Regions from separate parts of the Variovorax sp. J31P179 genome, predicted to be linked through region 2. Evidence: predicted binding sites of a transcription regulator. Region 2 holds the regulator's gene; the other holds the start of a gene.

Region 1 (3,396 bases), on a different contig from region 2:
GCCTCGATGCCGCGGCCGACCAGCTGATCGCCCGGGTCAACGGCGAGGCGCTGCCCGAGGTCGACGCCCGCGGCGGCGACTTCGGCGAGGCCCCGCGCGGCGGCAGCGGCTTCAACTGGCAGGACCTGGGCATCTTCCTGTTCGCGGTGGTGCTCGTGGGGGGCCCGATCGCGCGCCGCATCCTGGGCAAGATCCCGGGCTCGCTGGCGCTCGGCGGCCTGACCGGCGTGGTGGTGATGGTGCTGACATCCAGCCTCGTGATCGCGGTGCTGGCCGCGCTGGGCGCCCTGCTCTTCACGCTGCTGTCGACCGCCTTCGGTGCCGGGCCCACGATCGGCCGGCGCGGCGGCGGCTTCGGCGGCGGCCTGGGCGGCGGATTGGGCGCCGGCGGCCTGGGCGGCTGGGGTGGCGGATCTTCTCGTGGCGGTGGCGGCGGTGGCTTCGGCGGCGGTTTCGGCTCCGGCGGCGGTGGCGATTTCGGCGGCGGCGGCGCCTCGGGAGACTGGTAGTCATGGCCTTGTTCGCACGCCTCGCCCGCATCTGGCGCCATCGCTGGACCGACGAAGCCGACCTGCGCCGCGCGCTGCCGGCCGACCTGCTCGATCGCCTGACGCGCCGCGTATCCGCCAGCGAAAAGCGCCACACCGGCGAGATCCGCATCTGCGCCGAGGCCGGCCTGCCGCTGTCCTACCTGTGGCGGGATGCGCCGGCGCGGGAGCGCGCCATCATGCTGTTCGGCAAGCTGCGCGTCTGGGACACCGAGCACAACAACGGCGTATTGATCTACCTGCTGCTGGCCGAGCACGCGATCGAGATCGTCGCCGACCGCGGCATCGATGCGCGGGTCGACGACGCGCAATGGGCGGCCCTGGCGCAGCGCATGGGCGCCGCCTTTCGCGAGGGGCGCTTCGAGGACGGGCTGACCCAGGCGCTGGAAGAAGTGTCGGCGCTGCTGGTCGCGCACTTTCCGCTGGCCGAGGGCCAGGCCGACCGCAACGAACTGCCGGACGCGCCGGTGGTGCTTTAGGGCACCAGAAGCATCAGGCCCGAGGCCGTGTTGGAGATCGGCAGGTGGTAGTTCCGATGCAGGCAGCGGGCGCTTGACCCGAGGGCGCCGCGGGTGGCCAGCCACATCAGCAGCTCGACGCCCTGGGTGCCGGCCTTCTCGACCAGCTCATGGGTGCTGAACTGCGTCGCCCATTTCGGGTCGTCAACCAGGCTGTCCATGAACCGCAGGTCGAAGTCCTTGTTGATGAAGCCGGCGCGCTGGCCGTCCAGCTGGTGCGACAGGCCGCCCGTGCCCATCACGGCGACCCGGGCGTCGCTGTCCCAGCCGCGGATGGCGCGGCCGACCGACTCGCCCAGCGCGTAGCAGCGCCTGGCCGAAGGCAGCGGGAACTGGACCGTGTTGATGCACACGGGCACGACCTTCACGGGCCAGGCCTGGTCCGGCCACAGCAGCGCCATCGGCAGCGCGAAGGCGTGATCGACCTGCATCTCCTGGCAGCTCGTGATGTCGAACTCGTCTTGCACCAACGCGTCGATCAGTTGCCACGACAGCGTCTGCTCGCCCTCGAACGAGGCCATGACCGGCAGGCCCCAGCCTTCGTCGGCGCCGCTGTAGACCGGTGCGGCACCGACCGCGAAGGTCGGCATCTTGTCGAGGAAGAAGTTGAGGCCGTGGTCGTTGTAGAACACCACGAGCACTTCGGGCCGGGTCTCGGCCAGCCAGCGGTGCACTGGCGCGAAGGCATCGAAGAAGGGGCGCCAGTAGGGCTCCTGCTGCAGGTTGCGGGCGATCGCGCGGCCGATCGCCGGCACGTGGGAGGTGGTGATGGCACCAACGAGATTGGCCATGGCGGGTGTCTCCGGGCGGGTCAGGCGGCGGCCAGGAGCCGGGCCTGGAACTCGGCCTTCGTCAGGCCGGTCTGCTGGGCGCCGATGTCCTGCATGTCGAGGCCGAAGATGCCGGCGAACTTGGCGAGGTAGTAGGCGTTGCCGCCGGCCTCGATCAGCTGCAGCACATTGCGGGCGCGAATGGCTTCGCGCTGCTGCGCGTTCAATCCGTAGGCTGCGCAGTAGGCGTCCTCGTCGCGCACGAAGGCCTCGCGGTTGGCGGCTTGGTTGAAGGAAAAGCACATCTTGTTCAGCGCGTAGCCCTTGCGGGCCTGTCGGCCGTCGAACAGGGTCGTGCCGGGAATGTCGGGGGTGCACATGAAGGTCTCCTGGATGGGTCGATTGGGCAAATGCTTGACCTGGATCAATCGCGTGCACTCCAGACCGGCCTGCGCAGTGTTCCGGCAATCGACGCGCCGATAAAGGCCGACATACTCATGCCATCCATGAGCGAATTCGATCATTTGGATCTGGACGGCCACCTGCTGCGCCTGCTGCTCGCGGTGCACGAGGAAGGCTCTATCACGCGCGCGGCGCAGCGCCTGGGCGTCACCCAATCGGCGGTGAGCCATCTGCTGGACAAGCTGCGCGCCATCGTCGGCGACCCGCTGTTCGTCAAGTCCGGCCGCGGCATCGTGGCGACCGCGCAGGCCGAACTGCTGGCCGGGCGCGCCCGCGTGCTGCTCGACGAGTTGCGCGCCTTCAGCACCGCGGCCGGCTTCGAGCCCGCCCGGCTCACGGCCTGCTTCACCGTGGCCGCCAATGACCTGCAGCGCGACCTGCTGGTGCCGGCGCTGCTGCGCCGCCTTCGGGCCGAGGCGCCCGGCGTCACGCTGCGGGTCATCGCATCGGGCGCGCCGGTGCCCGCGATGCTGCGGGAACAGGCCTGCCAGTTGATCATCACGCCGCGTCCGCCCGAGGGCTCGGACATCATGCAGAAGCGGCTGTTCGAGGACCACTACCGCGTCTACTTCGACGCCGAATGCCGCGCCGCGCCAACCACCGAGGCCGACTACCTCGCCGCCGAACACGTGAGCGTCCTCTATGAACCGCTGCGGCGGCTCGACATCGACGATTTGTTCGCGCAACGCCATGTGGAGCGCCGCATCGTGGCCAGCGTCCCCGGCATGGCCGGGCTGGGCGCGCTGGTGCGCGGCGGGCCGTGGCTGGCCACCGCCCCCTCGCTGCTGATCGAGGGCGCCTTGCGCGGGCTGGCATCGGTGCCGGTGCCGCTGCACACGCCGGCGATGCCGATGTACATGGCCTGGCACCAGCGCCACCAGGTCGATCCGATCCACCGCTGGCTGCGCATCCACCTCGAGGCCGTGGTGGCCGCCACCTTGGCGGGGACGCGGCACCTGTCCTGACCGCGCCGCCCTTCAGGCCAGGCCGGGAAGCGCCCAGACGCCATTGCCGCCAACCGCGTAGAAGCGTCGCCCGGGCGCCGGCTCCACCTGCCAGCCACCGGTGAATTCGCCGAAGGCGGGCAGGATCAGTTGT
Region 2 (3,396 bases):
TGCCCGGCCGGCTGGATCCGGTGCACCGCCTTCTGCACGTCGGGGTCGAAATCCTGGACGCCGAAGCTCAGCCGGTTGAAGCCCAGCGCGGCCAGGGTCACCAGGCGTTCGCGGTCGACGGTGCGCGGGTCGATCTCGATCGAATGCTCGCCGTCCGGCGACAAGGTGAAGGCCTCGCGCAGCATGCCCATCAGCGTCCGCAGGCCGGCATCGTCGAGAAAGGTCGGCGTGCCGCCGCCGAGATGCAGCTGGCGGACCACGGCGCCGCGGCCGAGCCGCTCGACCTGCAGAGCGATCTCGCGCGCCAGGTAGTCCAGGTACTCGCGCCCCTTGCTCTTGTGGCGGGTCACGATCTTGTTGCAGGCGCAGTAGTAGCAGAGCGATTCGCAGAACGGGATATGCACGTAGAGCGACAGCGCCCGCGCGCTGGCGCCGGTGCTGCCGCGCTGTTCGAGCGTCTGGGCATAGTCCTCGGCCGTGAAGGCGTCGACGAAGCGGTCCGCGGTCGGGTAGGAGGTGTAGCGCGGCCCGGCGCAGTCGAACCGCTGCAGCACGGACGGCGCGGGCACCACGATGGGCGGCGTGAGGGCTGGAGCGGAGACGGGAGGCATCGCGGACGCAGGCATGGGCTTCGGTGTGTCACTATGCCGCCGTCGCGATCCGCAAACCTTGACCTGCATCAAGCATCCGGCCCACCCCCCCACGGACAATCCCCGCATGACCCCGACTGCATCAATGAAGCCCGAAAATATCAAGGTCGCCTGTTCCAACTGCAACCTGCGCGAGCTGTGCATGCCGGTCGGACTGGCGCCCGGGGAGCTGCAGCGCCTCGACGACCTGGTCGCCACGCGGCGCAAGATCAAGCGGCGCGAGACGCTGTTTCGCAATGGCGAGCCCTTCACCTCGCTCTATGCGATCCGCACCGGGGTCTTCAAGACCCGGGTCACCAGCGAGGACGGGCGCGACCAGGTCACGGGCTTCCAGATGGCCGGCGAGATCATCGGCCTCGACGGCATCGTCAACGACCAGCACACCTGCGACGCCGTCGCCCTCGAAGACTCCGAGGTCTGCGTGATGCCCTTCGAGCGCATCGAGGAACTGTCGCGCGAGGTGACGGCGCTGCAGCGCCACGTGCACCAGATCATGAGCCGCGAGATCGTCCGCGAGCATGGCGTGATGCTGCTGCTCGGCAGCATGCGGGCCGAGGAGCGGCTGGCGGCCTTCCTGCTGAACCTGGTGCAGCGGCTGCATGCGCGCGGCTTCTCGCGCTCCGAGCTGGTGCTGCGCATGACGCGCGAGGAAATCGGCAGCTACCTCGGCCTCAAGCTCGAGACCGTGAGCCGGACGATGTCGAAGTTCGCGGCCGACGGCATGGTCGAGGTCGAGCAGCGCAACGTGCGCATCCTCGATCCCGAGGCGCTGCGCCGCATCGTCAATCCGCCGGGCTGTTGAGCTCGGCCGCCGGCCGGGCCAGCAGCAGCGTCAAGGCGCCCGCCGCCGTGGCCAGCAGCCAGAAGGCAAAGAACCCGGCCGTGTAGACCGCCTGGCGAGAGGCGCCCAACGCCTCGCCGCGCCAGTTGAGGTCGCCCGGATCGACCAGTGCGAACACCAGCACCTCGAGCGCGCAGGCCAGCAGGAATGCCGGCCAGAGTATCCACATCCAGCGTTGCGCCTGCATGTTCAGCGCCTCGGCGACGGCACGTCGGCGCTCGGGGTGGCCGCGTGGTTGCGCCCGGCCACCGCCGGCATGAGCTTCTTGTCGGCCAGCGTGCGGTTGATCTCCACGCCCTTGCGGTAGTAGTCCTCGTCGACCACCGGGTCGGGCGTGCGCAGGGCCAGCCACAAGGTGGCGAAACTCGCGATCACCACCAGGCCCGGCCCGCCGATCACCATCCACACCAGCCCGAAGCGCCACCAGGGTGGACAGGGACGCGTCGCTTCGTCATGGCTGCTCTTGTCGGTCATCTTCTGCCTCCTTGGGGCCTGGATTTCATCGCGGGACCAGGAACACGGCCTTCTCGGACACGCTGCCCTGGCCGCCCTCCGCTCGAACGTCGAAATACACCTTGTGGGAACCGGCCGTCGCCGCACCGTAGGGCAGCTGCAGCCGCACCGCCACCCAGCGCGACTGCGCCGGCGCGACCTCGACCACCGGCTCCGAGGACACGTGCAGACCCTCGAGGCCGCTGGCTTCGATCCGGTAGCGCTGCACCTGCTCGGTGGCGTTCATGATCTGAAGGCGGTAGACGTTCTCGAGCTGGCCGCCGTCGACGATGCGGGCCAGCGAGGCGCGGTCGCGCACCACGTCGACCTTCAGCGGCGTGCGCGTCACCAGGCTCGCCAGCAGGCCGATGCACAGCGCGCCGAGCACCGCGGTGTAGACCAGCACCCGCGGCCGCAGAACGCGGCGCAGCACCTGGCGCGGCGTCCAGCGCCCGGCCATGCTGTTCTGCGTGGCGTAGCGGATCAGGCCGCGCGGGGTCGACATCTTGTCCATCACGATGTTGCAGGCATCGACGCACAGGCCGCAGCCGATGCATTCGTACTGCAGCCCCTGGCGGATGTCGATGCCGGTCGGGCAGACCTGGACGCACAGCTTGCAGTCGATGCAATGGCCGAACTCCGATGCGGCAGCGGCCGCCCGACCCTTGGCCGGCACGCCACGCGGTTCGCCGCGTGCCGTGTCGTAGCTCACGATGAGCGTGTCGCGGTCGAACATCGCGCTCTGGAAGCGCGCATAGGGGCACATGTACTTGCACACCTGCTCGCGCATGAAGCCAGCGTTGCCGTAGGTGGCGAAGCCGTAGAACAGCACCCAGAAGACTTCCCAGGAGCCCATCCGGGTCTGCAGGAATTCCATGGCCAGTTCGCGGATCGGCGTGAAGTAGCCGACGAAGGTGAAGCCGGTCCACAGGCCGATCGATATCCAGACCACGTGCTTGAACCACTTCTTGACCAGCTTCTCGGCCGAGAAATCGCCGCTGTCGAGCCGCATGCGCGCGATGCGGCTGCCCTCGATCTTCTCCTCGACCCACATGAAAATCTCGGTGTAGACCGTCTGCGGGCAGGCGTAGCCGCACCACAGGCGCCCCGCCACGGCAGTGAACAGGAACAGCGACAGCGCCGAGACCACCAGCAGCCCGGTCAGGTAGATCAGGTCCTGCGGATAGAGCACCAGCCCGAACAGGAAGAAGCGCCGCGCGCCGAGGTCGAACAGCACCGCCTGGCGCTGGCCCCACTCGAGCCAGGGCAGGCCGCAGAAGACCCCCTGCGTCGCGAACACCAGGGCCCAGCGCCAGCGGGCGAAATAGCCGCTGACGCTGCGCGGATAGATCTTCTTGTGGGCCGCGTAGAGCCCGACGTCCTCCTCGGCCGCCGCGATCGGGATCACGGTGC

The links. Region 2 encodes FNR, which switches genes on or off when oxygen is low (the NO sensors DNR and NnrR bind a similar motif). Its sites were predicted from a motif close to TTGATNNNNATCAA; they were not measured.
Region 1: a site for FNR is predicted at 2,251-2,264, ahead of QTI17_RS18905 (protocatechuate 4,5-dioxygenase subunit alpha). Genes of this name have one in related genera too.

What each region holds. Positions count from the first base shown of each region.
Region 1 covers NZ_JASZYL010000007.1:24,044-27,439, forward strand. Annotated here, with positions in the region: gene QTI17_RS18890 (TPM domain-containing protein) at 1-509, shown strand, start outside; gene QTI17_RS18895 (TPM domain-containing protein) at 512-1,027, shown strand; gene QTI17_RS18900 (class III extradiol dioxygenase family protein) at 1,024-1,857, opposite strand; gene QTI17_RS18905 (protocatechuate 4,5-dioxygenase subunit alpha) at 1,878-2,216, opposite strand; gene QTI17_RS18910 (LysR family transcriptional regulator) at 2,343-3,263, shown strand; gene pdeM (ligase-associated DNA damage response endonuclease PdeM) at 3,276-3,396, opposite strand, start outside.
Region 2 covers NZ_JASZYL010000004.1:22,068-25,463, forward strand. Annotated here, with positions in the region: gene hemN (oxygen-independent coproporphyrinogen III oxidase) at 1-611, opposite strand, end outside; gene fnr (fumarate/nitrate reduction transcriptional regulator Fnr) at 736-1,452, shown strand; gene QTI17_RS11195 (hypothetical protein) at 1,433-1,678, opposite strand; gene QTI17_RS11200 (FixH family protein) at 1,681-1,965, opposite strand; gene ccoG (cytochrome c oxidase accessory protein CcoG) at 1,991-3,396, opposite strand, start outside.